Regions from separate parts of the Mesorhizobium ciceri biovar biserrulae genome, predicted to be linked through region 4. Evidence: predicted binding sites of a transcription regulator. Region 4 holds the regulator's gene; each other region holds the start of a gene.
What was found. The regulator PhoB, encoded in region 4, activates phosphate uptake and scavenging genes when phosphate is short. The targets are predictions, from matches to a motif close to TGTCATNNANCTGTCAT.

Region 1 (7,949 bases), 280 kb from region 4:
CGGCGACATCGGCGCCGGCGGCAAGCTCGGGATCGAGCAGCCGGTGGGTGTAGTCGAAGGTAGGTCCGAGCAACTGGCCACCGGGCAGATCCTTGTAGGTCGCCGAGACGCGCCGCTCGACCAGCATGTTGGCGGTGTCGATCGGCTTGGAGTAGCCGAAGCGCGGCAGTGTGGTGCGGTAGGCGCGCACCAGGAAGATCGCCTCGATCATGTCGCCGCGCGCCTGGACGATGGCGAGCGCGGCCAGTTCACGATCATAGAGCGAGCCTTCGCTCATTACCCGGTCGACGCCGAGCGCCAACTGCTCGACGATCTGGTCGAGGCGCAGGGCGGGCACCGAACGGTCGCCACGCCGGCGGTCGGCCAGCAGGCTGTGGGCGTTGGCGATTGCCGCTTCGCCACCTTTTACCGCGACATACATCTTACGCCTCCATCGTCTTGATGCGCGTCGTGCGCGGTAGGCAGGCGATGCCGCCTGATGTGGCGAGGATGATGTCGACGCCGCGCGGAAAGCGCTTGATATTCTGCTTCCACTGCTCGACGAAATGGCGTGGCATCTGCGCCGGCGCGATCGTGGCGCTGGTTTCGATGCCAGGACCTTCGAGCAATAGCGGCGTGCCGGAGACCAGATCGCTGACCTGCAGGATCAGCGTGGTCGAGCGGTCGGGATAATCCTGCGTGCCCTGCGAAAAGCCATCGAGCGCCATCATCTCGGCAGGTGCTGCGATCAAGGCGAAATGCGCATCGGCCGGTGTGTTGGCCAATGGCGCGCCGGTATGGAACCCAAGCCACGATCTGATCGCGGTGGAGGCCTGCAAAGCCGGGTCGAGCCAGAGCGGCGTGTCATTGTCGCACAGCGCCAGTGCGATGGCGCCGGCGGTAGCCGAGAGCGGCACCGGCGGGCGGGCGAAGGCCGGCAGCGGTTGCACGCTGCCCGGCCGAGCCATTGCGTCCATCACGGCGCGGAACACGGTCTGGGCGTTGAAGACCGGATCGGCGAACCCGCCCTCGATCGATTGCACAGCTGCGTCCATCAGTCTTCTCCGCGAACCATGGTGAAGAAATCCACCTTCGTTGCCGCCGTCTCGGCGCGGCGTTTTTCGTGCGCCATGGTCAGAGCCGACCGCAGAGGCGCTATCAGTCCGGTCTCGACCTCATTGCGGCGGGCAGGGTCCTGCCATAGGGCGTCGGCGATAGCCGCCAGCTTCGCCTTCTGCTTGTCGCGGCCAAGCGCATAGCAATGGCCGACCTGTCCGGACGGCAGCCGGACCGTGGCGCGGGTGACGGTCGCCTCGCCGACATTGAAGGGCGCGCCACCGCCGCCGATGCGGCCGCGCAGGGTGACCAGTCCGGTTTCGGGGCCGCGCAACAGCTCGGCGTCCGAAGGCAGTCCGGCCTCATTCCAGAGCCGCACGATGTCATCGCCGCTGGATTGCGCAAGGGTTGCCATGGCGGCCTTGCGCTCGGCCTGGTCGCGGGCTTCCTGTCCTCGCATGAGCTGTAGTCCTCGTGGCTAAATTTGTCTATTGATATAGACAACTATACAAATTATACCTATTATCTAACGGGTGTCCATGACGGGTGGATGACAGCGATAGAAGACTGGGCGCTGGAAGGTTGGGGCAATGATGGTCGGGCGGCTAGCAGCGGACAGCATCGAGCGGCGCAGTGGCGTTTCGCTGTGGCGGCAGATTGCCGACAAGATGCTGCATGCGATCGCCATCGGCGATTTCACGGAGAATGCAGCGCTGCCGCCGGAGGTGGCGCTGGCAGAGCGCTATGGCGTCAACCGCCACACGGTGCGCAGCGCCATATCAGCCCTCGTAAGGGAAGGCGTGCTGCGGGCCGAGCAGGGGCGCGGCACCTTCGTGCTGTCGCGCAAGCGGCTGTCCTATCCGATCGGGGCGCGCACACGGTTTTCGACAGGGCTGCAAGCGCAGACGACGGAACGGCACATCGCCTTGCTCGCCTCGTCGGTCGAGCCGGCCAGCCAGCGCGTCGCCGAGGGACTGGGTCTTGCCAAGGGAGCCGATGTGATCCGCCTGGAAACGCGCGGCGAAGCCGATGGACGGCCGGTGTCGCGCGCTGCTGGCTGGTTCGAAGCCCGGCGCTTTGCCGGCATCGATGCCGCGATGGCGCAAACAGGGTCGATCACCGCCTCGCTGGCGCGCTTCGGCATCGACGACTATCTCAGGCAATCGACCGTGCTGTCGGCGCGCCATGCCGATGCGGCGGACCTTGCCGACCTCGACCTGCAGCCGGGCGCCATCGTACTGGTCACGGTCGCCGTCAACGTCACGCCGGACGGCCAACCGATCCAGTTTTCCGAGTCGCGCTTCCCGGCCGAACGGGTGGAGCTGAAGCTGTCGGCGCTGTAGGGAGTGACGGGCTTATACGAGACCGTGATTTATCTGACTCACGCTGATATCAGACCAGCTCGGTCGCGCTCACTTGCGTCTTGGCGATTGAGGACCGCCTTCCCCCACTCCGTCTCGGCTTCGCCGAGACGGAGTGGGGTCGACCTGGCTCGGGCGTCGTCAGTTCGGGCTGGGTTCGCCGCCTGCCATGTTATAACCCCACCTCGATCACAGCCTTGATCAGGCCGGATTTCTCATGCGCCCAACGAGCCAGATCGCGCGGCGTGGCGGCGAGTGTGGTGCGGTGTGTGACGAGCTTGGCCAGTGGTACGGCCCCGTTGCGGATCGAGGCGGCGACATGGTCGAAGTCGGCGCGCAGCGCGTTGCGGCTGCCGATCAGCGTCATCTCGCGCTTGTGGAATTCCGGATCGGAAAAGCTGATGTCGTCCTTGACGACGGAGACCAGCACCAGCGTTCCGCCATGCGCGACATGGGCGAAGGCCGACTGCACCGACTGGGTGTTGCCGGTGGCGTCGAAGACGACATCGAAGCCTTCGCCTGATGTCGCTTCCCTGACCAGATCGGGCACCGCGCCGCGCGAGCCGTCTAGGGTCTGGAAACCAAGCTCGTTTGCAGCGAAGGCGAGCCTTTCACTGCTCATGTCGAGCAGCGTCACGTCGAGCCCGGCGATGCGGGCGAAGATGGCGGTGCCGAGCCCGATCGGGCCGGCGCCGATGACCAGCGTGCGGGCGCCGGGGTCGGCGCGGGCGCGCCACACGGCATGCGCGCCGATGGCCAGGAACTCGACGGCGGCGGCGTCGGCCAGCGACAGGCCGTTGGCCGGATAGAGATTTTGCGCCGGCACCAGGATGCGTTCGCACATGGCGCCGTCGCGATGCACGCCAAGCACCTCGATCCTGACACAGCAATTGGGCTTGCCGTGCCGGCAGGCGATGCACTTGCCGCAGGAAAGATAGGGGTTGACGACGACGGGCTCACCAATGGCCAGTTCGACGCCTTCGCCGGTCTCCATCACGGTACCCGAGACCTCATGACCCATGATGCGGGGATAGGCGAGGAACGGGTGCTTGCCCTCGAAAATGTGGTAGTCGGTGCCGCAGATGCCGACATGGCTGACCGCCACCAGCGCCCAGCCGGGAGGCGGTGCCTCGGGTGCGGGCCGGTCTTCAAGGACAAGATCGCCGGGCGAACGGCAGAGGACGGCTTTCATGCGCTAATCCAGTCATGAAATCGCCGGCCCGTTGGTGTGGCGGACCGGCGGTTGATTGCGGGGTCGCTACTTGCCGCGGCGGCGCAGGCCGTCGAAGTAGACGATGATGATGATCAGCGCGCCGGTGATGATGCGCTGCCAGAACGAGTTGACGTTGAGCAGGTTGGCGCCGTTGTTGATGGTGGCCAGGATGAAGGCGCCGAGCAGCGGCCCATGCACCGAGCCGACGGCGCCGAACAGCGAGGTGCCGCCGATGACCGACGACGCGATCGCCTGCAGTTCCCAGCCCTCGGCCTGCGTCGGGTTGCCGATGCCGATGCGGGCGGCCAGCAGCACCCCGACGAAGGCGGCGCACAGGCCCGACAGCGTGTAGGCCATGTAGATGGTGCGCTGGACATTGACGCCGGACAGGCGCGAGGCCTCGGCGTTGGAGCCGACCGAAAACAGGTATCTGCCCCAGCGGCTGTGGTGCAGGAAGATATAGGCCGGAATGCCGACCAGGATCACCATCCAGAACAGGTTGGGGATGCCGATGAAGGAATTGCGCGAGAAGGCGGTGAAGGTGTCGCTGTTGATGTTGATCGAATTGCCGTTGGTCATCAAAAGGCCGATGCCGCGCAGCGAGGTCAACGTCGCCAGCGTGATGATGAAGGGCGGCAGGCCCATCTTGACGATACCGAAGCCGTGGAACATGCCGATGGCGACACCGACCAGCAGCGTCACCAGAATGGCGAGCCAGATGGGGAAGCCGGCATTGATCATCATGGCCACGACCACGGTGGCGAAGCCGACCACGGCGCCGACCGACAGATCGATGCCGCCGGTGATGATGACGAAGGTCTGGCCGACCGCCATGATGGCGATCATCGAGCCCTGGCGCAGGAGATTGGCTAGGTTGTTGGCCGAGGCGAAGCTCGTCGTCGTCACGGAGAGGAGGATCCAGAGCAGAACCAGCAGCGCCAATAGCGTCAGCCCGAACAGGACATTATAGTTGCGCTTCGGTTTTTCGACGGCGATCGCCTCGGTGCTCATATCTGTCCTCCCTGCTTTTCTTGTTTCTCGGCGAGCGCCTGAGTGAGAATATCCTCGTGGCTGGCGGCGTGAAAACCGTGCGTCGCCACCAGTTTGCCGCGCCGGAACACATGCAGCGTATCGGCGAGTTCATAGACTTCCGGCAGATAGGACGAGATCAGGATGATGCCGGCGCCCTTTGACAAAAGCGCGCCGAACAGGCGGTAGATCTCGGCCTTGGTGCCGACATCGACGCCGACGGTCGGTTCGTCGAAGATGAACAGCTTGGCGCCGTGCGCCAGCCATTTGCCGATGACGATCTTCTGCTGGTTGCCGCCCGACAGGCTGGATGCGAGCGCGCCACGTGTCGGTGTCTTGATGCGCAGATCGGCGATCTGGCGATCGGCCTGCGTCTTCTCCTGCGTGCTCGAAATCAGCAGATTGTTCGAGATGCGCTTGTAGATCGGCAGGTTGAGGTTGAAGCCGACCGGCAGGTTGAGGCAGAGGCCCTGGTCGCGGCGGCTCTCCGGCGCCAGCGCCATGCCGAGCTTGATCGCGTCATGTTCGGAATTGACCTGTACCTCCTTGCCTTCCCAGAGGATCTGGCCGGCGGATTTGCGGTGGCGGCCGTAGAGCGTGGTGACGAACTCGCTGCGTCCGGCGCCGATCAGCCCATAGAGTCCGACGATCTCGCCGGCGCGGACCGTCATCGAGACATTTTCGAAGCCCTTGCCGGACAGGTTTTTCGCCTCGATGATGGCGGCGCCCGGCGTGAAATGCTCCTTGTGATAGACCTGCTCGATCGAGCGGTTGATCATCATCTTGACCAGTTCGGCATCGTTGGTCTCTGCGATATTGCGGGTGCCGACCAGCGTGCCGTCGCGCAGCACGGATACCCGGTCGGCGAGTTCGAACACTTCCTCCATGCGGTGGCTGATGTAGATGATCGTCACGCCTTCGCCCTTCAGACGGCGGATCAGCGTGAAGAGCTGGTCGGCTTCCTTGCGGGTGAGGTAGGCGGTCGGCTCGTCGAAGATTAGGAATTTGGTGCCGCGCACGGTGGCGCGGGCGGCGGCTATCAGCTGCTGCTGGCCGATGGTCAGGTCGCCGAGCGTGACATGCGCCGGCAGGTCGAAGCCCAGGTCGTCGATGATCGTCTGCGCCTGCCTGACCATGGCGCGCTGCTGCAGGATGCCGAAGCGCGAATTCTCCTCGCCGAGGAACATGTTGGCGGCGACCGTCAGGTGACGGCACAGCACGACTTCCTGGTGCACGGCATTGATGCCGAGCGCCATCGCCTCGTGCGGCGTCGCCAGGGCGGCCGGCTGGCCCTCCCAGACAATCTCTCCGGAGGTGCGCGGCATGACGCCGGTCAGAAGCTTGATGAGCGTGGATTTGCCGGCGCCGTTTTCGCCGACGATGGCGTGGATCTCACCGGACTTGAAGGCGAGGTCGACCGGTTTCAGCGCGTGGGTGCCGGGATAGCGCTTCTCCAGCCCACGCAATTCGAGGATAGTCCGCCCCTGTTCCAGAACGGGTGCGGGATGCAGTTCCTGCGCCGTCGAAATCATGACAATCCTCCCAGATTGGCCTCCCGGATTGGCTTCGCAGGCTGGCCTCACGATTGGCACGCGGCGAGGCAGGGATATGCCTCGAAAACAGCCTGGCTCAGGCGTGCGGATTGCCAAGCCGTTTGTGCGGCAGTTTGTGTCTCCGGGGCGAGGTGCCCCGGAGACGATTGCGGATGCGACGGCTCAGAGCTTCGGATTGAGCAGCGCGTCGATCTTGGGGTCTTTCATGTTGTCCTTGGTCACCAGATTGGCGCCGGTGTCGACATTGGCTTCGACCTTCTCGCCCTTGGAGGCGGCGAGCGCGGTCTTGATGCCGTCATAGCCCATCCGGTACGGATCCTGGACGACGAGGGCGGAAATGACGCCGTCGTTGAGGAACTTGATCAGCTTCTCGTCGCTGTCGAAACCGACCAGCGCCAGCTTGCCGCCAAGGTTGTTTTCCGCGACGGCCTGGCCGACGCCCTGCGCCATGATCAGGTTGGAAGCGAAGATGCCCTTGAGGTTCGGGTTGGCGGTGATCAGGTCGGTGGCGATGTTGAGGCCGGTGGTGGCCTGGCCGTCGGCGTATTTGTCGGCAACCAGCTTGAGGCCCGGATATTTGGCGGCCAGCTGTTCGGTGAAGCCCTGCTTGCGCTGTTCGAGCGAGCCGGCGCCAGGTGCGTTGGTGATCAGGGCAACGTCGCCCTCGATCTTGCCGCCGTTGGCGGCGCCGATGGCGGCTGCGAGGCCGTCGGCAGCGACGCGGCCGCCCTGGACGTTGTCGGTGGTCAGGAACGAGGTGAAGGCCTTGGAGTCGGCACCGGAGTCGATGCCGATGACCTTGACCTTGGCAGCGGCTTCATCGATCGGCTTGCCGAGCGCCTTGAACTCGGTCGGCGCAATGACGATGGCCGCCGGGTTGCTGGCAACGGCGTTCTCGAGGATCGAGACCTGGCCGTTGACGTCGGTTTCAGCCTGGGCGCCGAGTTCCGGCACGTTGACGCCGAGATCCTTGCCGGCCTTGCGGGCGCCGGCCAGAACGATCTGCCAGTAGAAGGACGTGGTGTCCTTGACGATGATCGGAATGGTGACGTCCGCCGCCGAAACCGGCGCCGGATGCATGACGCCGGCGAGCATTGAAGCTGCTGCCAGCGCCATGACGGCGCGGCGGTTGAGAATGTTGGTCACGAATTTCATGAGGTTTCCTCCCTAAGTCGCCCGGTGAACGATACGGAAGCTCCGTTCGGATAGGCGCGGTCCCAAACAGAACTTTATCAATAAAAAACAGTTGCCCTGTTTTGATAGTGCATCGAACAGATCGATGCAAGCGGTGTTTGATCAGTCGTTGCGAGGTCTGGCAGAGGCAGATCCCCAGCCCTGTTCTCCCATTGGCGCCGTCACGCTTCCGTTCCGTTCTGGGAATGTATGGAATATTAATTCCACCAATTCGTCAATATGGAATATCCATTCCTCCATGTGCCGCAGGAACATGAAGTTTCACACCAGCTCCTGCACCAGCGTGTAGGGACGATATTTGGCGTATTCCGTTTCCGGTACGTCGATGTCGAGCAGCTCGAGGTTGCGCGTCAGATTTGCCAGTTTGGCGGTGCCGGTCAGTACGGTGGCGACGGCAGCTTCATGCAAGGGGAATTGGAACGCTGCGGCGGCGAGCGGATAGCCACCCTCGGCGGCGATCCTCTCCATTGCGCCGACGCGGTCGAGCACGTCATGGCTGGCGGGGCGGTAGTCGAAATGTGCGCCTTGCACCGGGCCGGTCGCCAGGATGCCGGAGTTGAACAC
Region 2 (7,949 bases), 1.8 Mb from region 4:
GCGTTGAGGGCCTGGAGCGGTCCAGCGGAACCGGGTTGGCTTCAGCCGTTCGGTGTTTCAGGCGAAAGATGCGCGCGTCCGCGCGGCACGCCAAGACCGGTGTCCGGCGGCTCGCCGGCGGCCGGCCTGTCCTCGATCATGTGCGTGGTGCGCCAGCGGCCGAAACGATAGTAGGCCGCCGCCAGTACAAGCGAGCTGATCGAACCCGCCGGGAAGCTCCACCACAGCGCTTCCTCGCCGATCACGCCACGCATGAAATAGGCAAAGCCGGTGCGCACGACCAGCACCGAAATGACCAGGATGATCAGCGGCGGCATCACGGCACCCGTGGCTCGTACGGTGGCAAACAGCACGATGGTTATGCCGAACAGGATGAACGACCACGAGGCGACATTGTTGATGTGGACGGCGATGTCGATCGCCGCGCTGTCGCGGCTCAGGAACAGGCTCAGCACCGAACGGTCGAAAACCGACAGCACGGCAACCAGTGCGCCGGTCAGGACGAGGTTGAAGCCGACGCCTGAGGCGGCGATGCGGCCGATCCGGTCCCAGCGCCCGGCGCCGACATTCTGTGCCGCCATCGAGGACACCGCGGCGCCGATGGCGAGCGCCGGCATCTGGATGTAGGTCCACAGCTGGGCGGCGATGCCGTAGGCGGCGGCGACCTGTGAGCCGTAGGAATTGACGATGCCCATCACCGTCAGTGCCGCCGCCGAAATGACGATCATCTGCAGGCCCATCGGCACGCCCTTGAAGACGACGATGCGCAGCAAGGTGGGATCGGGCCGCAGCAGAGCGAGGTTGGCGCCGGCCAGCCGCAGCGGATGCTTGCGCACATAGAGCACGATCAGGATGGCGATCACGCTTACCGTCTGGCCGATCAGCGTGGACGTGGCGGAGCCCGCGATGCCGAGTTCGGGAAACGGTCCGATGCCGGCGATGAGCAATGGGTTGAGCACGATGTCGAGGACGACGGCCAGCGCCATGAAGAAGAAGGGCGTGCGTGAATCGCCGGCACCGCGCAGCACGGTCATGACGAAGGATAGAAGGTTCATCATCGGCACGGCGACGAAGATGATGCGCAGATAGGAGCGCGCCAGCGGCAAGGCGTCGGCCGGTGTGCCGAGCGTGTTGAGAATGGCGTCAACCCAGATCCAGCCGCAGACCGCGAAGACAACCGAGACGAGGAAGAAGAACGTCGCGCTGGTGCCGACGATGCGGCGCGCCTCAGGCAGGTCGCGGGCGCCAACCGACTGGGCCACCAGGATGGTGGCCGCCATGCCGATGCCGAACACAGTGCCGAGGATCAGGAACAGGACGAGGTTGGCGTTGGAGGTGGCGGTCAGCGCCGATTCGCCGAGGAAACGGCCGACCCAGACGGCGTTGATCGAGCCGTTGAGCGACTGCAGCACGTTGGAGCCGAGCACCGGCAGGGCGAACAGCAGAAGCGTGCGCGGGATAGGGCCGCTGGTCAGGTCGCCGGTGCGCCGGCGCGCGGGCATTTTTTCGTCCATGGCGGGTAGCTCGGCGGATGGTGATTTGGATCCAGTCCACGATGATATCGCAGGCGGGACCGAGATGCACCCTTGCGAACGCGCGGCTGAAAGGCCGCTGCCCCGTTCATGCCTGCCGCGAGCCCAGCGGACGCGCCAAGCGCGCCCGCCCGTGCAGTGGCCGTTACTTCCCGGCGAGACCCGGCAGCGTGACCTGATAGACCAGGAACATGGTGTCGACATCGGCGCCGTCTTCCGCCTTGTAGGGTGCGCCGACCTGAAAACCGTCCTGGGCGAGGAAGTCGTTGTCGTTGGCGACGAACAGGAAGTAGTCGTCGGGCAGCTTCGGATCGAGAACGCTGACCACCGACATCGCCTCCCACTTCTCCGACAGGTTGTTCTTGTCGTTCGGCGCGCCATTGTGCAGGCCGAAGCGGCCGAGTTCGCCCTTGTCGTTGATGTCGATGAACGGCGTCAGCTTGGCCGGCATCACCGACGGGTCGAGCACGCCCTTGGGCGCCAGCGGCTTGTCGGCGGCATCGAAGGCGCCGCCGGCGATGTCGGTCGCGGCCGAGACGTCGACGACGAAGATCTGGCGCACCAGCGAGGTGTCGCCCTTCAGCCCCTGGCCGTTGCCGCTGTCGCGCGCCAGCATCAGGAAGGTCTTGTCGGAGAGCGCCACGATCTCGCTCTGCGCGGCGATCTTGGTCTTGCCCTTGGCATCCTTGAACACCGGCAACGGCACGACATACTCATGCGCCAGTTTGAGGTGGGCGAGGTCGGACGCGTCATAGACCAGCGCACGCGTGTTCTGGCGCGTCGCGGGCGAATCGCCGCCATCCTGCCGGGGCGCCGATTGCAGCACCGCGATCAGGAACTTGCCGTCCGGCGTCATCGCCATTCCCTCCAGGCCCTGGTTGTTCTGGCGGCCGGTCTCGGGGTCCTTCGGATCGGGCTCGGCGGCACCGGGTCCCGGATTGTCCGAGGCGAAGTTCGGCGTGCCGTGGCGCATCGGCACGAAGGCGGCCGGCGGCTGGGTTGCCGACAGCAGATGCCCGTCGGCGGAAAACCGATAGATGTTCGGGCCGTATTCGTCGGAGATGAACATCGAACCATCGGGCAGCCGCACGATCGCCTCGTTGTCGAGCGCCAGCTTGCCATTGTCGGCTTGCGGCAGGATCGGCATGTCGCCGCTTGCCGCGCGCACGCCGTTGAGTGGGTCGAGGCCTGTGGCATCAGCCCCCTTGTCGTCGGTGAGAAGCATGGTGTCGGCGAGCGTTGCCTTGACGCCCGTCTGCTCCTGGCCGGCAGCAGGTGCCGCGCCCGGTGCGACCGGAGCAAATTCGATGGCGATCGTGTTGAGGCGCGGCCGGTAGTCGGTGGTGCCGACGACATTGTAGCCACGGTCCGGCAACAGCCAGAGCGAACCTCTGTAGCCGGCGGTGTCATGCGTCCAGCCTGATGCGTCGATCGCCATGCCGGAACCCGAGCCGAAGGTCTCGCCGAACTTGTCGCGCTGAGCGGCCGGGATGCGGCCGACGCCGACCAGCCCCTTGTTGACGAGGCCGCCGACGGTCGCGGTGCTGTCGGCGAGCGCCGGCGCCAAGGCGGTGAACAAGGCCAGCGCGACGCCAAGCGACGCGGGTCGATACAGGTGCTTCATGGATAATCCTCTTTGTGACGGATGTGCCGGAGCGGCCGCGGGACGAAAAACTGAAAGAGGTGCGACATCGATGATGCTGCGCAAGCCTCCCCGAAATGCGGTCTACGGCGCGAACATGATGCTTGCGTGACAGCGCGCAGTGCATGCCGGCGGTCGACGAAAAACGATGCGCGCGCCGGCACTGGACACTTATGTCTAGTAGATATATGCTCCAGTCTTCGGACCAACCGTGGAGGGGAAGCCTTGAAGTCGCACTACCGCGCAGTCGTCATCGGAGGTGGCGTGGTCGGAGCCTCGGTGCTCTATCACCTGACGCGGTTCGGCTGGAGCGATGTGGCGCTGATCGAGCGCGCAGAACTGACGGCCGGTTCGACCTGGCACGCGGCGGCAGGCTTCCATGCGCTCAACGCCGATCCCAACGTGGCGGCGCTGCAGGACTACACCATCAATCTCTACCGGGAGATCGAGGCCGAATCCGGCTGGGATATCGGCCTGCACATGACGGGCGGCGTCAACATCGCCAGCGATCCCGCGCGCTGGGAGTGGTTGAAATCAGCCTGGGCCGTGTTCCAGTCGGTCGGCATCGAGACCGCGCGCCTGGTCACGCCCAACGAGATCAAGGCGATCTGCCCGATCGTTGACGTCAACGGTGTTCTTGGCGGCCTGCATGATTCCAACGAAGGCCATCTCGACCCGTACGGTACCACGCATGCCTATGCGGGTGCTGCGAAGAAGCGCGGCGCCGACATCATCTTGCGCAACCGGGTCGTCGAGCTGAAAGCACGTGCCGACGGGCGCTGGGACGTCATCACCGAGCAGGGCACCATCATCGCCGAGCATGTCGTCAATGCCGGCGGGCTGTGGGCGAAGCAGCTCGGCCGCATGGCCGGCGTCGACCTGCCGGTGACGCCGATGGAGCACCACTATTTCATCACCGATGACATTCCGGAGATCGCAGCACTTGACAGGGAAATCGGCATCGCCGTCGATCTCGACGGCTTTTCATACCTGCGGCAGGAGCGCAAGGGTGTGCTGCTTGGCGTCTATGAGCAGAACCCAAAGCACTGGAACATGGACGGAGCGCCGTGGGACTACGGCATAGAGCTGATCCCGGAAGACATCGACCGCATCAGCCCGGAACTCGCCAAGGCGCATGAGCGCTTCCCTTGCCTGGCGACGGCCGGTATCCGCAAATGGGTCAACGGCGCCTTCACCTTCACGCCGGACGGCAATCCGATTGTCGGGCCGGTGCGTGGTCTGAAGAACTACTGGGTTGCCTGCGGCGTCATGGCCGGTTTCAGCCAGGGCGGCGGCGTCGGCAAGTCGCTGGCCGAATGGATGATTTTCGGCGAACCGCAGGCCGACATCTTCGGCATGGATATCGCTCGCTACGGTGCCTTCGCCGCCAACCGCGAATATCTCAGGCAGACGACGCGCCAGTTCTATTCGCGCCGGTTCGTCATGACCTTTCCCAATGAACGGCTGCCCGCCGGCCGGCCGCTGAAACGCCCCGGCGCCTATGACGGCATGAGCGCGGCGGGATGCGAATGGACGGCTTCCTGGGGGCTGGAAATCCCGGCCTATTTCGCGCCGATGGGATTTGCCGAGAGCACGACGCTGCGGCGCTCCAACGCCTTCGACATCGTCGGCGAGGAGGCGCTGCAGGTGCGGCGCGCCGCCGGCCTCGTCGATATCTCGGCCTATGCGCGCTATGCGGTGTCGGGGCTGGGTGCGGAGGCGTGGCTCGACCGGCTGCTCGCCTGCCGATTGCCGAAGCCGGGGCGGGCCGGCCTGGCGCCGATGCTCGGCCATGACGGACGGCTGAAGGGCGACCTCACCGTCTTCAACTGGGGCGGCGGCTCTTATTGGCTGATGGGCTCCTACTATCTCCGGGAATTCCACATGCGCTGGTTCGAGAGCCATGCGGCGGAGGGCGTCACCATCGCCGACCTCTCCGACACGATGAGCGGCTTCCTGCTCACGGGGCCGAATGCGCGGGAGATTCTGGAGCGCACGACGCATCAGGATGTTTCCAGCGCAGCATTGCCGTTCATGGCCTGTGGCGCATTCGACATCGGTATGGTGCAGGCACGTGTGGCGCGGCTGTCGATCGCGGGCGAACTCGGCTTCGAAATCAGTTGCCCCGTGACCATGCACGCCACTCTGCGCGACACGCTGCTGGCTGCGGGCGAGGATCTGGGCCTTGCTGAAATCGGCTACTATGCGCTCAATGCGCTGCGGCTGGAGAAGAGCTTTGGCATCTGGTCGCGTGAATTCACGCAAGGCTATACGCCGGGCCAGACCGGTCTCGACCGCTTCATCGCTTTCGGCAAGAGCGACTTCATCGGCCGCGAAGCAGCGTTGAAACAGCGGGAGGCCGGCAGCGGCCAATGCCTGGTGACGCTGGAAATCGATGCGCTCGACGCCGATGCCAGCGGTTTTGAGCCTGTCTGGCATCAGGGCCGACGCGTCGGCTTCGTCACCTCGGGCGGCTATGGCTATACGGTCGGCAAGAGCCTGGCGCTGGCTCTGGTCGACCGCGATTTCGCGGGCGAGGGCACCGCGCTCTCCGTGCATGTCGTGGGTGAGGAACGGCCGGCGCGTGTCGTCGCGGCCTCGCCCTACGATCCCCTGGGCAAGGCAATGCGGCAATGAGGAGGATTTCCGATGGTCGATGACGCGGCACGGGACGGCAGGCGCGAGCGCCGGCGTGGACGCACGGGCGAGGCCGGCAGCGAAAGCAGCCGCCGTCCCAATTACCATTCGCTGAAGAACCCGTTCCTGCCGCAGCCGATCTTTTCGGACGACCAGGTGGCTTCGATCCACGACACGGCGCTGCGGGTGCTGGAAGAGCTCGGCATCAAGGTGCTGCTGCCGCAAGCGCGTGAGCATTTTGCCAATGCCGGCGCCCTGGTCGATCCAGACACCGACATGGTGCGCATCGGCCGTGACATGGTGACGGCGGCACTCGCCTCGGCGCCGAAGTCGATCCACGCTTACGCCGGTTCGCGCGCCCGCGATCTGACGCTGGAGCTCGGCTCGATGACCTTCCTGGCCGGGTGCGGGGCGCCGAACGTCACCGATCTCGAGCGCGGCCGGCGGCCGGGAACACTGGCGGATTTCGAGGATCTGATGCGGCTGGTGCAGCATTTCGATGTGCTGCATATGCTGGGGCCCTGCATCGAACCGCAGGATGTCGACAACCGCTTTCGGCACTATGCCGTCAACCGCGCGCAGTTGAGGCTGTCGGACAAGCTCCCGTTCGTCTTCGCGCGCGGAACGCCGCAAGTCGAGGACGGGTTCGAGATGCTGCGGCTGGCGCGCGGCTTGTCGGAAGAGGAGTTTCTGGCAAGCGCGCATTGCTACACCGTCATCAACACCAACTCGCCGCGTCAGCTCGACATTCCGATGGCGCAAGGCATCATCGATTTCGCTCGCGCGGGGCAGGTCTCCGTCATCACGCCGTTCTGCCTGGCGGGCGCCATGGCGCCGATAACGGTCGCCGGCGCGCTGACGCTGCAGCATGCCGAAGCGCTGGCCGGGCTGACGCTGGCGCAGATCGTGAGGCCGGGTGCGCCGGTCGTCTACGGCTCGTTCTCCTCCAATGTCGACATGAAATCCGGCGCGCCCGCCTTCGGCACGCCCGAGCACGTCAAGGCGACGCTGGGCGCCGGCCAACTGGCGCGCTTCACCGGGCTGCCTTGGCGGTCCGGCGGCGGCAGTGCGGCCAACATCTCCGACGCGCAGGCCGCGCACGAGACGCAGTTCGCGCTGTGGGGCTCGGTGCTGGCCGGGGCGACGATGTGCATCCATGCTGCCGGCTGGCTGGAGGGCGGCCTCAGTGTCTCCTTCGAGAAACTGATCACCGACATCGAGGCGCTGCAGACGGTGGCTGAACTTTGTGCTGCGACGCCCGGCGACACCGACACGATTGGTTTCGAAGCTATCGCCGAGGTGCAGCCGGGCGGGCATTTCTTCTCGGCCAGCCACACCATGGCCCGCTACCGCACCGCTTTCTACGAGCCGCTGGTGGCGGACTGGTCGAATTTCGGCAACTGGACGCAAAGCGGCTCGAAGACGGCGAGCGAGCGCGCCACCGGTGTCTGGAGGCGGGTGCTTGCCGATTTCGCGCCGCCGACCTCGGCCGTCGCCACATCAGGCGTGCTGGACGAGTTCATCGCGCGGCGCACGGCAGAGGGCGGAGCGGCGCCGGTGTCTTGAGGCTGGCTCCCGCTGATCGCCCTGGTTGTGGCGTGATCCGGAACCTATAGCGCCTCCCGCGCATTCAAGGCTGCGGCCGGTGCACTGCGCACCGGTGTGCTGTTTGAGGGGAGGACGACATGGGTTTCGACCAGTATCACGAACCGCCTGAAGAACTGTCGCAGGAGGTGCGGACCTTTGCCCGCATGATCACCTCGCTGATCGAGGAGGCGGAAGCGATCAGCTGGTACGAACAGCGCATGTCGGTGGAGAAGGACCCGCAGGCGCGCGCCATCATGAAGAACGCGCAGGGCGAGGAGTTCAAGCATTTCGGCATGGATCTCGAATTCCTGCTGCGCCAGAAGAAGGACTGGCGCGCGGAACTGAAGGAAATCCTGTTCACCACGGGCGACATCGTCAAGGCCGGGGAGCGAGGCGAGAAGAAGGTGGACTAGGGTATGTCGATATTCAGGTGAGGCCGGCCTGCAAACGACGGCTTTCTGCGCTTCCGGTGCTCACGGACCCGAATGTCCGCTCCGCTCCGGTTCTCAAAAGCCATCATTTTCGGCTCGGCCTGACCTGAATCTCAACAC
Region 3 (7,949 bases), 270 kb from region 4:
CCAGAGGAACGTCACCATCGGGCTCGAGGCGCTCAACCGCTTCGAATGCTACCTGCTCAACACGATGGCGGACCTGTCGGAGCATATCGAGGCCATCGACCGGCCGCACATCAAGGCGATGTACGACACCTTCCACGCCAATATCGAGGAGGCCGACCCGATCGGCGCCTACACGAAACACCGCAGGAATGTCGTGCATATCCATATCTCGGAGAATGATCGCGGCGTGCCGGGGCGCGGCAACATTCCGTGGACCGAAACGTTTTCCGCCATCCGCAAGAGCGGCTATGACGATTGGCTGACGATCGAGGCGTTCGGCCGCTCACTCAAGGATTTGGCGGCGGCGACCAAGGTGTGGCGGGATTTCTCAGAGACGCCGGAAGCGGTCTATCGGGAGGGGTATAGGCATATCAAGAGCGGGTGGAAGAAGGCGGCTTAGGCGCCCTGGCCCATTTTCTATTTGCGTTCGCGGCGGTTGCCAGGTGGTTCCCCCACTCCGTCTCGGCTTCGCCGAGCCACCTTGTATCTACACGAGAGAGATTTCGTGGGATTAGAGCGATTGAGCCAAGGTCCGGGTGGCCGCCCGGACCTTGGCTTGGCGAAGTCGCCCGTACCACCTGAGGTTACAGCCGCCGGAGAGCTTGGGATCTTCGCCTTCATCACGCACGACCGAACAGTCGCTTGGTTCCAACCGTACGCACAAGGCAGGTTACCGTGAACAGGATTATTTGTGGAGTTGATGTTTCGAAAGATTGGCTGGACGCGCATGTCTGGCCTGGCGGAGCGGCAGCGCGCTTCGCCAACGACGCGGCGGGGATCGCAGCTCTTTGGCTGTTCTGCCGCAGCCATGACGCAGCCCTTGCGGTGATGGAGGCATCGGGCGGCTATGAACGGCTGGGATTCATGCTCTTGTGGGCGCACGGCATGCCGTGCGGCGTGGTCAATGCCAAGAGCGTGCGCCGTTTCGCCGAGGCGATGGGCTATCTTGAGAAGACCGACAGGATCGACGCCGCTGTCATCGCCCACTACGGCGCAGTCAAGAACACTGTGCCGACGCCACCGCCAAGCGCCGCCCAGCAGCGGCTTGCCGCGTTGGTTGGCCGGCTTTGCCAGATTGTCGGCGATGCGACCATCAACAAGCAGCGTAGAAGTGCCGCACGCGACGCCGAGGTATGCGCCAGCATCGAGGCGATGCTGGCCTTCCTCAAGCGCGAGCAACGGCGCCTGGAAGGCGAGATTGCCTCGATGATCGATGACGATCCGCTGTGGGCCAGGCTGGAGCAGGCCTTTCGTTCGCTGAAGGGCGTGGCCGGACGCACCGTCGCCCGCCTGATGGCCGAACTGCCCGAGATCGGCCTCATCTCCAACAAGGCCATCGCCAAGCTGGCAGGCCTCGCTCCCTTCGCCAACGATAGCGGCAAGCGCACCGGCAACAGGCATGTGCGCGGCGGACGCGCCGGGCCGCGTGGCATCCTCTTCATCGTCGCAGCCATCGTGGCCAAATTCGATCCCAATCTCAAAGCTTTCGCTCAACGGTTGCAACAGGCGGGAAAGCCAAAAATGCTCATCCGCATCGCACTCGCCAGAAAACTCCTCGTCATCCTCAATGCAAAAGCACGCGATGCGCGCAACGAGTTCGCGAGTGCAACTTGACACCCCAGATAGTCGCTCTCCCCCTCCGGAGGGAGAGGAAGGAAGCCTCGGCCTGGGAGGACACTCGGCCTAAGAGGACAGGCGTCGGCTCGGACAGCCTGGCGCTTTCCTCTACCCCGTCGATAGGGGGAGAGGTGTCGAGCGAAGCTCGACGGAGTGGGGGTCGATCCTTTGGCGCCGGTCGAGACGACTTGCGCGTCTGCATCACAAGCCTACCCCTGCTCAGCCTGGATCCTGTTGTAGTCGTGGATGGTCCGGCTCAGCCGGCGGCGCAGGAAGTTGGAGATGTTGTCGAAGATGAAGACGACGAGCAGGATCAGCAGCACCATGTAGAAGACGTTGGCCCAGTTGGAGTTGGTGCGCATCGCTTCCCACAGCTTCAGGCCGATGCCGCCGGCACCGACAGCGCCGATGATGGTGGCGCCGCGGGTGTTGGATTCCCACTGGTAGAGCGTCTGGCTGATGAACACCGGCACCACTTCCGGCAGCACGCCGTAGCGCTGCACCAGGAGGCCGTTGGCTCCGGTCGAGGTAATCCCCTCGCGCGGCTTGTCGTCGATGTTCTCCAGCGCCTCGGAATAGGTTTTGCCGAGCGTGCCGACCTCTGTGAAGAAGATCGCCGCACTGCCAGCCAGCGGTCCCGGCCCGAAGGCGCGGGTGAAGAACAGCGCCCAGATCAGCATGTCGATGGAGCGCATGAAATCGAAGAAGCGCTTGAGCACCTGGTTGACCAGCCGGCTGGGCGTGATGTTGCGGGCGGCGAAGAAGGCCAGCGGGAAGGCGACGATGCCGCCCAGCATGGTGCCGAGAAAGGCCATGACGATGGTCTGCAGCAGCTTCGTCCAGACATCGCCATGCTGCCACTGGGCGTTGTTCCAGATGTTGTCGCCGGCCAGCGCCAGATTTGACGTGCCCGGTTTCAGTTCCGGCCCGGAGACGATCAGCGAAGCGACTTCGCTTGCCGACTTGCCGAAGAAAGGCGAACGCGTGTCGAAGATGAAGTTTGCCCAGCCTAGAAACCGCTTGCGTATCCTGACGCGGTCAACGGCGACGCGGGCCTCGCCGGCAAAGCCCATGTCGGCGACCACCTCATCCTCATGCGCGGTGATCCAGCCGGGAACCGGTCCCGAGATCAGCGGCTTGCCGGTGCCGAGTGCGACCGCAACGGTCTCACCGTTGGCAATTATCGTCGCTTGCGTCTTGGTGAAGGTAATCGACTTGGCGGTGCCGTCGATCAGGATCGTCACCGAACCATCGGCATTGGTCTTGACCCAGTCCGGATCCGGGTTCGGGCCGAGCACCGAGAAGCGTGGATATTTGGCAGTGATCTGCGGTTCATCGAGGCGGAAGATCGGCTGCACGTCGTAGCTGATCCACTGGGTCAGGAACAGCGGCAGCCGCTCCCAGTGCGATTCCCGCATGACCTGCGGCAGGTTGAAGAACCACAAGGCGTACAGCAGGTAGAGAAAGATGCCGCCAAGCAGCATCAGCGGCCCGAAGCGCTTGTGGAACGGCCGCTGGAACACCTGCGGGAAGCGCTCTTCGATCGACTGGATCTGATCGGCGGTCATGGTGGCCATGGTCAAGCGCTCATCACGAAAGCCTGCTCGCCGACCAGCTTGCGGCGCAGCCAGGCGGAGAACTGGTCGACGATGAAGATCGTCGTGAACAGGAGCAGCACGAGGGCTATCGTCTTGGCGCCGAAGCCGCGCGAGATCGACAGCTTCAACTCCTCGCCGATACCGCCGCCGCCGACCGCGCCCATGATGGTGGAAATGCGGACATTTATCTCAACACGCAGCAGCGTGTAGGACATGAAGTTGGGCAGCACCTGCGGCAGGCCGGCGAAGCGAACCCGCTCGAACCAGTTGGCGCCGACGGCCCTCAGGCCTTCCTCGGCGCGCATGTCGATGTTCTCGCTGATCTCGTAGAACAGCTTGCCCAGCGCGCCGATCGAGTGCAGGCCGATGGCGATGATGGCGGCGATCGGGCCGATCGAGACGATGGCGGCGAACAGGCCGGCGATGACGATCTCGGGAAAGGCGCGCAGCAGTTCCATGAGGCGCTTGACGATCAGCCGCAGCACCGGATGCGGCGTCAAATTGCGCGCCGCGATGAAGGAGAACGGTACGGCGAAGACGAAGCCGATGAAGGTCGAGACCAGGGCCACGTTGAGCGTGGTCAGCATCAGCTCGAAATATTCGGGGATGTAGAAGCTGCCCCAGACATAGGAGCGGCCAAGCGGAAAATTGAATTCCTGGGTACCGGTGTCATGCGGGGAAGTGATGTCGAACATCGCCCGCCAGACATCGTTCCAGTCCTTGGGGACGAGCCAGCTCAGGAAATCCAGCAAATGCGGCAACCGGTCGAAGAAATGCCCGGCATTGGCCTCGTCGGCGAACCACATGGTGCTGCCGAGCGCGGTGATGAGCAGGCCGACACCGATGGCGGTGTAGAGCCGGCGCAAGGACGTCTGGCGACGCCAGGCGTCGGCCATCTGGTGAGTGGCGCCGGAAGGGGCTGTCACGGAAAGGGTCATGATCGGACATGCAAGAAGGGCGGCGTTTTCTCGACGCCGCCCTTCCTGGTTTCGCCGTTAGCCGCCGATGGCTGCCTTACGGGCTTCGACGATGACGTTGTAGAAGTCCGCCTTAACCGGGACGTAGCCGGTAAAGTCGCCGCCCTCGACGCCTTCGAAGCAAGCCTTGTCCTTCTTCGGCAACTGCGTGAAGAAGTCGGCGAGCTTGGCGGTCATTTCGTCGCCGAGCGCGGTGCGCACGACCAGCGGGCCGTTCGGGATCAGACCCGAGCGCCAGACTTCGACGAAGTCGTTGGGGTCGACGGCGCCCTTGGCGACTTCCTTGTGGAAGGTGCCGGAGGTGTAGCCGTCCTTGAAGTCGCCGATGCCGGAAGAATCGTCCACCGCCACGTCGACCTTGCCGTCACGCACGGCCAGGACGTTGTTCTCGTGACCGCCGTTGAACTGGGTCGAGGCGAAGAAGGTTTCGTTCGAAGCGCCGGTATCCTTCGGGATCTGGGTCAGCGGGATCAGGTAGCCGGAGGTAGAATCCGGATCGGCGTAGCCGAGCTTCTTGCCCTTGGCCGACTTGATGTCGGTGATGCCGGAGGATTTCAGCGCCAGGCCGATCGAATAATAGCCTGTGGCGCCGTCGGTCTGCTGGGTGGTGAGGATCGGGGTGACCGCCTTCGGGTCCTTGAGAGCGACGCTGGCGTAGCCGGAAGCGCCGAGTTCGGCGAAGTCGAGCGTGCCGCCGAGCAGGCCCTGGATGACGCCGTCATAGTCGGCGGCGGGGAACAGCGAGACCTTTTCGAAGCCGAATTCGGCCTTCAGATGGTCGGCGAGGCACTGGTAGTTGCGCAGCCGGTCGGTTTCGTTTTCGCCGCCGAGAATGCCGACGCGAAATTCCTTCATGTCGGCGGCATGGGCCATGCTGGTCGCCATGGCGAGCACCGAAACGGCGCCAAAAACCATCTTCCTGAACATCTGTTATCTCTCCTGTAGGTTCCGGCCCCGCGCCGGCAGCGTTATCGATTTTGACAGGTGCCCTTGACGTGGGCTGGCGATCCCAACCGCTCTCAATATCCCGGGAATGCGGGCTCGAGCGGTCCGGCGGATGCGGCGATCTTTCGGCTGAAGGCAACGCTGGTCGAGGTGATGGCCTCGGAGATTTCCTGGCCATTGCTGTCGGCGCCGTAGACGAGGCGCACCGCCTCGCGGTTAAGCTCTTCCGGCGGGCCGTCGAAGACGACCTTGCCGGCAGCCATGCCGATGATGCGGTTGCAGTAGGTGCGGGCGGTGTCCAGCGTGTGCAGATTGGTGACGACGGTGATGCCTTCGCGCAAATTGATGTCCTGCAGCGAATCCATCACCACCTTGGCGTTGAGCGGGTCGAGCGAGGCGATCGGCTCGTCGGCGAGGATCACTCTGGGCTGCTGCATCATGGCGCGAGCGATGGCGACGCGCTGCTGCTGGCCGCCCGACAAGGTGCCGGCGGGCTGCAGCGCGGTGCGGACGATGTCGAGCCGCTCGAGTGCCGCGACCGCCTCGGCGCATTCGGCGCGGGAGAACATGCCGAACAGGTTAGTGATGGTCGAGCGGTGGTTCAGCTTGCCGAGCAGCACATTGGTCAGCACGTCGAGGCGCGGCACCAGGTTGAACTGCTGGAAGATCATGGCGCAGTCACGCTGCCAGCGCCGCAGCGGCGAACCGCTCAGCTTCGAGACCTCGGCGCCGTCAAAAAAAATCGAACCCTGGCTGGGATCGATGAGACGGTTGATCATGCGAAGGAGGGTTGATTTGCCGGCGCCCGAACGGCCGATGACGCCAACCATCTGACCCTGCGGGATCGCGATGTTGATGTCGCTGACGGCAGTGTTCTTGCCAAATCGTCGGGTGACACCGCGGATTTCGAGCGTGGCAGAATTTGCTGGCATGGGGGCAGGTTCCAGTCCGGGACCATTGATCGTCAGGCTCTCGCCTAACGCAGCCACATGAACCTGCCGTGTCGCGATGATGTCAGTTTTGTTACGCTCCACAGGCCTTAGCTTGTCAGCCTGGCTTACCTGTAAGTTGCGCAAGGACCCACAGCATATAGAGTGGAGCTATCGCCGCCGTGAACAAAACACAGCCTAATATCATCAACGTTATTGAAGAGCCAACGTCGGATTGCCTCCAACGCTTAGCTGCAAGCTTAATCACCAAAATTCCCAACGCGACCAACCCCAGTCCAATGAAAAGAGGTATTACGACAATAAAGGTCACATATGCCCCATGGCTCTGGGTTGGGTGATTATTAGTTCGATGAAAGCACCATTCGCGTCAACCATGCTTCTCCAGAAATGCCTCTGCGGACAGCTCACGGAAGTCCTCAAGGCAAGCGCGCAGCCTTGCATGGTCCCAGTGCCACCAGGCCAGCGCCTGGTAGCGTTCGGCCGTGCGGCGATCGAAGCGCTCGCGGATCGGCTTTGCCGGCACGCCGGCGACGATCGTATAGGGCGCTACATCTTTCGAGACGACAGCGCCGGCGCCGACCGCGGCGCCATCGCCGATGGTGACACCGGGCAGGATGGTCGAGCCGTGACCAAGCCAGGTGTCGTGGCCGATGGTGACCCGCTTGGCGCGGCGCTGGGCGAAGAATTCGCTTTCGTGCTCGGCATCGTCCCAGTAGTCGGAGGCGCGATAGGTGAAATGGTGCAGCGTCGGCCGCCAGGTCGGGTGGTTGGTGGCGTTGATTCGCACGCTGGCCGCGATGTTGGCGAACTTGCCGATCGTCGCGCACCAGACGGAGCAGTCCTGCATCATGTAGGAATAGTCGCCGAGTTCGCTTTCCGAGACCCGGCTGCGGTCGGCGATCTCGGTCCAGCGGCCGAGCGTCGAATTCTGTACATCCGCCGTCGGGTGGACCAGCGGCGTCGCGGACAATTTCCTGGTCATGCGGCGATTTTTCCGGGCGCGAAAGCGGTGACGTCGATGATGCGGTCGGCAACCGCCTCGCGTACATCGTGGTCATGGAAGATGCCGAGCAGGGCGACACCTGCAGCCTTCTTGGCGGCGATGAGTTCGATCACGACATCGCGGTTCCTGGCATCGAGCGAGGCTGTCGGCTCGTCGAGCAGCAGGATCGGATGCTCGGTGATGAAGCCGCGCGCGATGTTAACGCGCTGCTGCTCGCCGCCGGAGAAGGTCGCAGGCGGCAAGGCCCAGAGTTTCTCCGGCAGGTTGAGCTGCGCCAGCAAGGCGCGCGCCTTGCCGCGGGCAATCTCGCGATCCTCGCCGCGCTCGACCAGCGGTTCGGCGACGACGTCGAGCGCCGAGACGCGCGGCACGGTGCGCAGGAACTGGCTGACATAGCCGATCGTTTGCCGGCGTATGGCCAGCACGGTGCGCGGGCTGGCGGTGGCGAGGTCGATCAGCCCATCATCATGCGTGACGATGATCTGGCCTTCGTCGACGGCGTAGTTGCCGTAGAGCATCTTCAGGATCGAGCTCTTGCCGGCACCGGAAGGACCGCCGAGCACGGTGCATTCGCCAGCCCTGATCGAGAACGAGACACCGGCGACAACAGGCAGTTTGATGCCGTCGCGCAGGTGCATGGTGAAACTCTTGGCGACGTCGGAGACAACGAGGGGGGTTGCCATCAGAAGGGCCTCCAATTGTCGTTCGTTTGCGGGCCAACGCCCCCCTCTGCCTTGCCAGGCATCTCCCCCTCAAGGGGGGAGATCGGCGGCTTTCTCGTTGCGCTTGTTCTGCAACGTTGGAGAGTGGCGAAACCGAG
Region 4 (7,949 bases):
ACAAAGCCGGGCTGCGTGGTCAGTGCCGGCCAGGCGGCGTTTTGCTCCTCGCGATGACGCGTTACCGGGGTGACATCAAACTGTCATGCGACTGTTATAATCGAAGGCTATTGGCCTCAGCGGGCGCCGACTGACGAGCGCCGAGAGACCATCTTCCGAACAGGAGCAGGCCACATGAAGAAATTCCTCTATACGGCGTCGGCCGCTGCGCTTGCGCTCGCCGCGTCGTCCGGCTTCGCCGCCGCGCGCGACCAGATCCAGGTCGCCGGATCATCGACCGTGTTACCTTATGCCAAGATCGTTGCCGAGCAGTTCGGCGAAACGTTCACCAACTTCAAGACCCCGGTCGTCGAATCCGGCGGCAGCGGCGCCGGCATCAAGGAATTCTGCAAGGGCGTCGGCGAAGACACGATCGACATCGCCAACTCGTCGCGTCCGATCAAGGCGGACGAACTCAAGTCCTGCGCCGCCGCCGGCGTGAAGGAAGTCCAGGAAGTCCGGATCGGCTATGACGGCATCGTCTTCGCCACCGACATCAAGGGCCCGGACTGGGCCCTGGTTCCCGCCGACATCTACAAGGCGCTCGCGGCCAAGCTGGTCGTCGACGGCAAGCTCGTCGACAATCCGAACACCAAGTGGAGCCAGGTCAATCCGAAGCTGCCCGACTGGGACATCGCCGCCTACATTCCGGGCGAAAAGCACGGCACGCGCGAAGTGTTCGAGACCAAGCTCCTCGATGCCGGCTGTGACAAGGCTGCTCTCAAGGCCGCCGGCATTGCCGACGACAAGGAAATCGGCAAAACCTGCATTGCCATCCGCAAGGACGGCAAGGCCGTCGACATCGATGGCGACTATACCGAGACGCTCGCCCGCATCGACTCCAACAAGACCGGCGTCGGCGTGTTCGGCCTCGCCTTCTATGAGAACAATGCCGACAAGCTGAAGGTCGCCACCGTGGAAGGTATCGTGCCTTCGACCGAGACGATTGCCAGCGGCAAGTATCCCGTCTCGCGCCCGCTGTTCTTCTACGTCAAGAAGGCGCATCTGGGCGTCGTTCCCGGCCTCAAGGAATATGTCGAGTTCTTCCTCGACGACCAGATGGTTGGCCCGGAAAGCCCGCTCGCCGAATACGGCCTCGTTGCTGCTCCGGATGCCGAGCGTCAGGCCCAGCGTGACGCTTTCGCCGCCGGAAAGTCGATGTAATCAAGCTGCCGAACCGGGGTGCGGGTCAAATCCGCGCCCCGGTTTCACCGCAGGCCGCAATGGCGGCTGCGTTAGAATTTCCCTTGGGGTGGGTCCATGTCGTCCTTGCTCGTACTGGCCATCGTCGTTGCCCTCGGCCTGGTTGCCTTTTTCATCGGCCGGCAGCGTGCCGCGGCCCAGGACAATGGCAAGGTCAAGCCGCATTCGCGTGCCCACTATCACGGCTGGTGGGCGTTCCTGCTCGCCGTCCTGCCTGCTCTTTTGCTGCTTGCCGTCTGGGCCGTCGGTTCTTCGGTCTATCTTGACCGGCACATCCACGCTGCCTTGCCCGAGCGTACCGTCGACAGCAAGGTTGCCAGCGAGGCACTGGATGTCAGCCTGGTAAAGAGCCTCGCCAGGGGCCTGCGCAAACTCGATGCTGGCACACTGGCCGCAATGCCTGCCAGCTTTGCCGAGTTGCAGCCGCTGCTCGCCGCCAAGGGCGTGGCACTGGCGAGCGACACACAGGATTACATGATCCCGATCGCTGTCGAGGCGAACAAGGTCCAGGACCGGCTCGGCCTGTTCGGTGCCATTGTCATTCTGGCTTCCTCGATCGCCGGCGCCTTCTATGCGCTCAGGCAGATCGAGCCGCGCGCCAGGGCGCGCAACAATGTCGAGCGGCTGATGCTGTGGGGGCTGCTTGCCGCCTCCACCATCGCCATCCTGACCACCGTCGGCATCGTGCTTTCGATGCTGTTCCAGACGATCACCTTCTTCGAGAGCGTCTCGCCGATGAGTTTCTTCTTCGGCACGGTCTGGGATCCGCGTTTTGCCGCTGCCGGTTCGGGCGGCAGCCAGGGCCAGTTCGGCCTGATCCCGCTTCTTGCCGGCACGCTCTATATCGCCGCCGTCGCGCTGCTGGTTGCGGTGCCGGTCGGGCTGATGTCGGCTGTCTACATGGCCGAATACGCAACGCCCAGGGTGCGCTCGGTGGTCAAGCCGGCGCTTGAACTGCTGGCCGGCATACCGACCATCGTCTACGGCATCTTCGCCGTCGTCACGCTTGGGCCGTTCCTGCGCGACCTGTCCGCGGCGCTGACCGGCGGCTCGCCGTTCATCCAGGGCCAGAGCATCTTCACCGCCGGCCTGGTCATGGGCGTCATGCTGATCCCGGTCGTCTCCTCTCTCTCAGACGACATCATAACCGCGGTGCCGCGCGCCATGCGCGACGGGTCGCTCGGCCTCGGCGCGACCCGCTCCGAGACGATCAAGCGGGTGATCCTGCCGGCGGCACTGCCCGGCATCGTCGGCGCCATCCTGCTGACTGCCTCGCGCGCCATCGGCGAAACGATGATTGTCGTGCTGGCGGCGGGCGTCGCCGCCAACCTCACCATCAACCCGTTCGAGGCGATGACGACCATCACCGTCAAGATCGTCAACCAGCTCACCGGCGACCTCGAGTTCAATTCGCCGCAGACGCTGGTCGCCTTCGCGCTCGGGCTGACGCTGTTCACGCTGACGCTGGTGATGAACATCGTCGCGCTCTACATCGTGCGCAAATATCGGGAGCAGTACGAATGACCGACATTCCCATGGATACGATGGTCAGGCCGGCGGCCCATCCGCGCCGCGACATCGGCCTGAAGGCCCGTTACGCCGCCGAACGCCGTTTCCGCATCTATGGCGTCGTGGCGATTTCCGTAGGCCTGGCGTTCCTGGCAATCATGCTGATCACCATCGTCTCGAAAGGCTACACCGCCTTCTGGCAGACGACGGTATCGCTGCCGATCACGTTCGACGAGAAGGTGATCGATCCTTCCGGCAAGCGCGCAACCGATCCGAGCGTTCTGATCAAGGCGAATTATCCCAAGCTCGCAGAAAACGCGCTGGTGGCCAAGCTCGGCATTTCTCCTGATGACAAGCCGATGATCCAGAAGCTCAAGGGCTTCCTTTCGGAAGGCGCCCGCGTCCAGTTGCGCGACATCGTTGCCGCCGATCCCTCGGTGATCGGCACGACACGCGACGTCAACATCCTCGCCGCCGCCAATCTCGACTCGGCTTTCAAGGGCCAGATCGACCTCAGTGTCGAGGAAGCGCGACGCAAGGTCTCGGACCAGCAGATCGCCTGGATGAACAAGCTCAAGGCCGAGGGCGCGATGGCCGAGCACTTCAACAGCGGCCTGTTCACCTACGGCGCCTCCAGCCGCCCGGAAACCTCGGGCATGGGCGTGGCGATCATCGGCTCGTTTTATATGATGGTGATCGTGCTGCTGCTCGCGCTGCCGATCGGCGTCGCCGCCTCCATCTATCTGGAGGAATTCGCCAAGAAGAACCGTTTCACCGACCTTATCGAGGTCAACATCAACAATCTGGCCGCAGTGCCGTCAATCGTCTTCGGCTTGCTCGGCCTCGCGGTGTTTATCAATTTCCTGGGCATGCCGCGCTCCGCCGCTTTCGTCGGTGGCCTGGTGCTGACGCTGATGACGCTGCCGACGATCATCATCGCGACGCGCGCCGCGCTTGCCGCGGTGCCGCCGTCGATCCGCTCGGCAGCTCTCGGCCTTGGCGCCTCCAAGATGCAGATGGTGTTCCAGCACATCCTGCCGCTTGCCGCACCCGGCATCCTCACCGGCACTATCATCGGTCTTGCGCGCGCGCTCGGCGAAACCGCGCCTCTGCTGTTGATCGGCATGGTCGCCTTCGTCGCCGATCCACCGACGACGCCTTTCGATCCGGCCACCGCGCTGCCGGTGCAGATCTATATGTGGGCGAACGAGGCCGAACGCGCCTTCGTCGAGCGTATGTCCGGCGCCATCATCATCCTGCTCGTCTTCCTCATGGCCATGAACATCACCGCGATCGTGCTTCGGCGTCGGTTCGAGCGGCGCTGGTAGAAAAAAGGCATTTTGGTATGAACATCATGACCGAACAGTCCCTTGAAAACGCAGTGGGCGACAAGATGAAGTCGAACGAAGTGATCAAAATGCGCGGCGACAAGGTCGGCGTGTTCTACGGCGAGAAGCAGGCGCTGTTCGACGTCGATCTCGACGTCCGCCTGAACCAGGTGACGGCGCTGATCGGCCCCTCCGGCTGCGGCAAGTCCACCTTCCTGCGCTGCCTCAACCGCATGAACGACACCATCGATTCAGCACGGGTAACCGGCAAGATCACGCTCGACGAAGAGGACATCTACGACAAGAACATCGATGTCGTCGAACTCAGGGCGCGCGTCGGCATGGTGTTCCAGAAACCCAATCCGTTCCCAAAGTCGATCTACGAGAACGTCGCCTATGGTCCGCGCATCCACGGATTGGCCAAGCGCAAGGCCGACATGGATCAGATCGTCGAGTCCAGCCTGAAGAAGGCGGCGATCTGGAACGAGGTCAAGGACCGTTTGCAGGAACCTGGCACGGGTCTTTCCGGTGGCCAGCAGCAGCGCCTGTGCATTGCACGCGCCATCGCCGTGTCACCCGAGGTGATCCTGATGGACGAACCGTGTTCGGCGCTCGACCCGATCGCCACCGCTCGCGTCGAGGAACTTATCGACGAACTGCGTCAGAACTATACGATCGTCATCGTCACCCATTCGATGCAGCAGGCAGCGCGCGTGTCGCAGCGCACCGCGATGTTCCATCTTGGCTATCTGGTCGAGGAGGGCGCCACCGACAAGATGTTCACCACCCCCGACGACAAACGCACCCAGGACTACATCACCGGCCGGTTCGGCTGATCTCTGGCATATGAGGGACGAAGATCATGGGTGAACATACCGTCGCATCTTTCGATGAGGATCTGGAGCAGATCAGCCAGCTGATCCGCGACATGGGCGATCTCGCCCGCTCGATGGTCGGTGGCTCGACCAGGGCTTTGCTCAATTCGGACAATGCGCTGGCGCAGCGGGTGGTTTCCGATGACGCCATCATGGATGCACGCCAGCGCGAGCTGGACGATCGTGCCATCACGCTGATCGCCAAGCGCCAGCCGATGGCCAACGATCTGCGTGCGGTGGTCGGTTCGATCCGCATGGCCGGCGACCTCGAGCGCATCGGGGACCTTGCCAAGAACATCGCCAAGCGCGTCGGCACTGTCGGGCTGAGCGTCACGCCGCACGACCTTTCGCATTCGATCGACGCAATGGCGCAGCTGGTGCTGATCCAGGTGCAGGGGGTCGTCGACGAGTATGCCGCCGCTGACGCGGCAGCGCTTGCCACGCTCAGAAACAATGATGAACGCATCGACGTCAAATACACATCGGTGTTCCGCGAACTGCTGACCTACATGATGGAAGATCCGCGCAACATCACGGCGTGCACGCACCTGTTGTTTTGCGCCAAGAACCTCGAGCGGATCGGCGACCACGTGACCAACATCGCCGAAAATGCCTATTATGTTTTGACCGGCACGCAGTTGCCAGCCAATCGTCCGAAGCAGGACGAGACGGCAATGTCCGCGCCAGCGGCATGACAGGGGTGACCAGCCGATGATCGCGCCACGCATCATGGTGGTGGAGGATGAGGAGCCGCTAGGCGTGCTGCTCCGCTACAATCTCGAATCCGAAGGTTATCAGGTCGAAGTGGTGACGCGCGGCGACGAGGCCGAAATCCGGCTGCAGGAGAACGTTCCAGACCTTCTGGTGCTCGACTGGATGGTGCCTGCGGTTTCCGGTATCGAACTCTGCCGCCGGCTAAGGATGCGTCCCGAGACCGAGCGGCTGCCGATCATCATGCTGACCGCGCGAGGCGAGGAAAGCGACCGCGTGCGCGGCCTCTCGACCGGTGCCGACGACTATCTGGTCAAGCCTTTCTCGACGCCGGAGTTCATGGCCAGGGTCAAGGCGCTGCTGCGCCGGGCCAAGCCGGAAGTGCTGTCCAGCGTGCTCAAGGTCGGCGATATCGTGCTCGATCGCGAGTCGCACCGCGTCTATCGCAAGAAGAGCGAGATCCGGCTCGGGCCGACGGAATTCCGCCTGCTTGAATTCATGATGCGCCATCCAGGCCGCGTGTTCTCGCGCAGCCAACTGCTCGACAATGTCTGGGGCGAGACGATCTACATCGACGAACGCACGGTCGATGTGCATGTCGGCCGGCTGCGCAAGGCGGTCAACAACGGCCGCATGCCCGATGTCATTCGCACCATCCGTGGGGCGGGTTACGCCATTCGCGAGGACTGAACTCCCTCGTTTGAACTCACGCCACGTTCTTGCCGCCGAAACCGGATCTCGCCTGCACGCCCGGCGCAAAAATCTCCTGATCGACGAAGATCAGCGCCCGCATGGCGCAGCCTTCGCGGATCAGCGGCAGTTCGTTCGGCTCGGTGTCGAAGGAAATCGACTTGGAATGCTGGCCGCCGGCGGTCTGGGCAATCGCTTGCCGCAATGCCGGCTCGATCAGGTCGAAGGCGGCGGCGCTGACGCCGACCATGGCGACCGGCGCCGGATCGATCAGCGCGAACAGGCTGCCGAGGCCGTAGCCGAGCGCTTCGCCGGCCTTGCGATAGGCTTCCCGTTCGGGTCCGTCCCTTTCGCGGGCGGCGGCAGCCAGGGCGCGCATGTCGGCATCGCTGACATCGGCGACGGGTTCTGCATCCTCGCCCATCTGCCGCGCGTTGCGCCAGATGGCATAATTGCCGGCATAGGCTTCGACGCAGCCGCGCCGTCCGCAGCGACACAGCGCCCCGTTCGGCCGATGAATCATGTGGCCGAATTCGCCGCCCGAGGAATGGGTGCCGGTGAACAATTCGCCCTTCAGCACCAGCCCCATGCCGATGCCGTGCGACAAAAGGATAGCGATGAAATCGTCGCGGTAACGATCGGGGTCGCGCCAGCGCAGCGCCACCGCCATCATGTTGCAGTCGTTCTCCATAATGGCTGGGATGCCGAACTCGTCTTCGAATAGGTCGGCGAAGGCGATGTCGGTGTGCGGCGTGATCGGCGACCACAGCATGGCGCGGGCACGGGTGTCGGTGATGCCCTGGACGGCCAGCGCGATACGGGCGATGCTGCGCACGTCCAGGTCGGGATCTTCCAGGCGGCGACGCACGATTGCCGTGCACTCACCGATCAGCGAGTCGCGCGACATCGTCAGCGTGTCGAGCCGGCGCTGTTCCTCGGATATTACCTGGCCGGCATAGTCGATGACGGCGACCGAGAGGAAGTTCAGCGACAGCACCACGGTCATTACCGCGGCCGCTTCCGGATTGAGGCTGAGGCCGACCTGCGGACGGCCGCGTTTGAGCGAGCCGGCCTCGCTCGGCTTGCTTTCGGTCAGGATGCCTTCGACGATCAGGTCGGATGAGATCGCCGAGATCGTCGAATGGCTGAGGCTTGTGGTTGCGGCGATCTCGGTGCGCGACGGCTGTCCGGCGCGGCGCACCGCCGCGATCACCATCGCGCGGTTGCGGCGGCGCAAATCGTCGTGGCGGATTCCGACCGACATGCTCTTTCATATCCTCCCGGTCGCCGCGGTTCTTCCTGCCCTGGAACGCTGTCGGTGACGCGGTCAAATACTGGCAGAAGCCGCGCGCCGTGTCATTTTTTTATTCCGAGGCCCGAAAAAAATTCGAGACGACATCAAAATCCATCAGAATCGATGTTGACAGCGTTCGGGCGTTGGCCCAGTATTTTTTCGAGGCTCGAAAAAATAGGGCCTCTGTGCCGGCCCTCGGGCCAGTTTGGTCGCGCCATACGCGGCGCAGGGAGGATAATATGAAAAGATTCACAGCCGCCATCCTGGCGGGTGCCGCCATGTCGCTGACGCTCGCGTCTG

Region 1: phnF (phosphonate metabolism transcriptional regulator PhnF) is a predicted target of PhoB. The motif match lies at 1,575-1,591, and genes of this name have one in related genera.
Region 2: A4R29_RS17610 (esterase-like activity of phytase family protein) is a predicted target of PhoB. The motif match lies at 3,272-3,288, and genes of this name have one in related genera.
Region 3: phnC (phosphonate ABC transporter ATP-binding protein) is a predicted target of PhoB. The motif match lies at 6,188-6,204, and genes of this name have one in related genera.

Annotation. Positions count from the first base shown of each region.
Region 1 is NZ_CP015064.1:5,316,346-5,324,294, reverse strand. Features, by position in the region: gene A4R29_RS25065 (carbon-phosphorus lyase complex subunit) at 1-421, opposite strand, end outside; gene phnH (phosphonate C-P lyase system protein PhnH) at 423-1,034, opposite strand; gene phnG (phosphonate C-P lyase system protein PhnG) at 1,034-1,495, opposite strand; gene phnF (phosphonate metabolism transcriptional regulator PhnF) at 1,629-2,378, shown strand; gene A4R29_RS25045 (zinc-binding alcohol dehydrogenase family protein) at 2,569-3,588, opposite strand; gene A4R29_RS25040 (ABC transporter permease) at 3,655-4,620, opposite strand; gene A4R29_RS25035 (sugar ABC transporter ATP-binding protein) at 4,617-6,170, opposite strand; gene A4R29_RS25030 (ABC transporter substrate-binding protein) at 6,354-7,346, opposite strand; gene A4R29_RS25025 (aldo/keto reductase) at 7,647-7,949, opposite strand, start outside.
Region 2 is NZ_CP015064.1:3,752,203-3,760,151, reverse strand. Features, by position in the region: gene A4R29_RS17620 (MFS transporter) at 1-7, shown strand, start outside; gene A4R29_RS17615 (MATE family efflux transporter) at 42-1,514, opposite strand; gene A4R29_RS17610 (esterase-like activity of phytase family protein) at 1,678-3,156, opposite strand; gene A4R29_RS17605 (GcvT family protein) at 3,400-5,811, shown strand; gene A4R29_RS17600 (trimethylamine methyltransferase family protein) at 5,824-7,377, shown strand; gene A4R29_RS17595 (ferritin family protein) at 7,497-7,811, shown strand.
Region 3 is NZ_CP015064.1:5,327,424-5,335,372, reverse strand. Features, by position in the region: gene A4R29_RS25125 (sugar phosphate isomerase/epimerase family protein) at 1-439, shown strand, start outside; gene A4R29_RS25120 (IS110 family RNA-guided transposase) at 715-1,653, shown strand; gene phnE (phosphonate ABC transporter, permease protein PhnE) at 1,866-3,233, opposite strand; gene phnE (phosphonate ABC transporter, permease protein PhnE) at 3,236-4,192, opposite strand; gene phnD (phosphonate ABC transporter substrate-binding protein) at 4,250-5,158, opposite strand; gene phnC (phosphonate ABC transporter ATP-binding protein) at 5,251-6,108, opposite strand; gene A4R29_RS25095 (DapH/DapD/GlmU-related protein) at 6,494-7,108, opposite strand; gene phnL (phosphonate C-P lyase system protein PhnL) at 7,105-7,812, opposite strand.
Region 4 is NZ_CP015064.1:5,594,381-5,602,329, reverse strand. Features, by position in the region: gene A4R29_RS26405 (PstS family phosphate ABC transporter substrate-binding protein) at 175-1,203, shown strand; gene pstC (phosphate ABC transporter permease subunit PstC) at 1,300-2,766, shown strand; gene pstA (phosphate ABC transporter permease PstA) at 2,763-4,079, shown strand; gene pstB (phosphate ABC transporter ATP-binding protein PstB) at 4,097-4,915, shown strand; gene phoU (phosphate signaling complex protein PhoU) at 4,942-5,649, shown strand; gene phoB (phosphate regulon transcriptional regulator PhoB) at 5,666-6,355, shown strand; gene A4R29_RS26375 (ROK family protein) at 6,372-7,619, opposite strand; gene xylF (D-xylose ABC transporter substrate-binding protein) at 7,889-7,949, shown strand, end outside.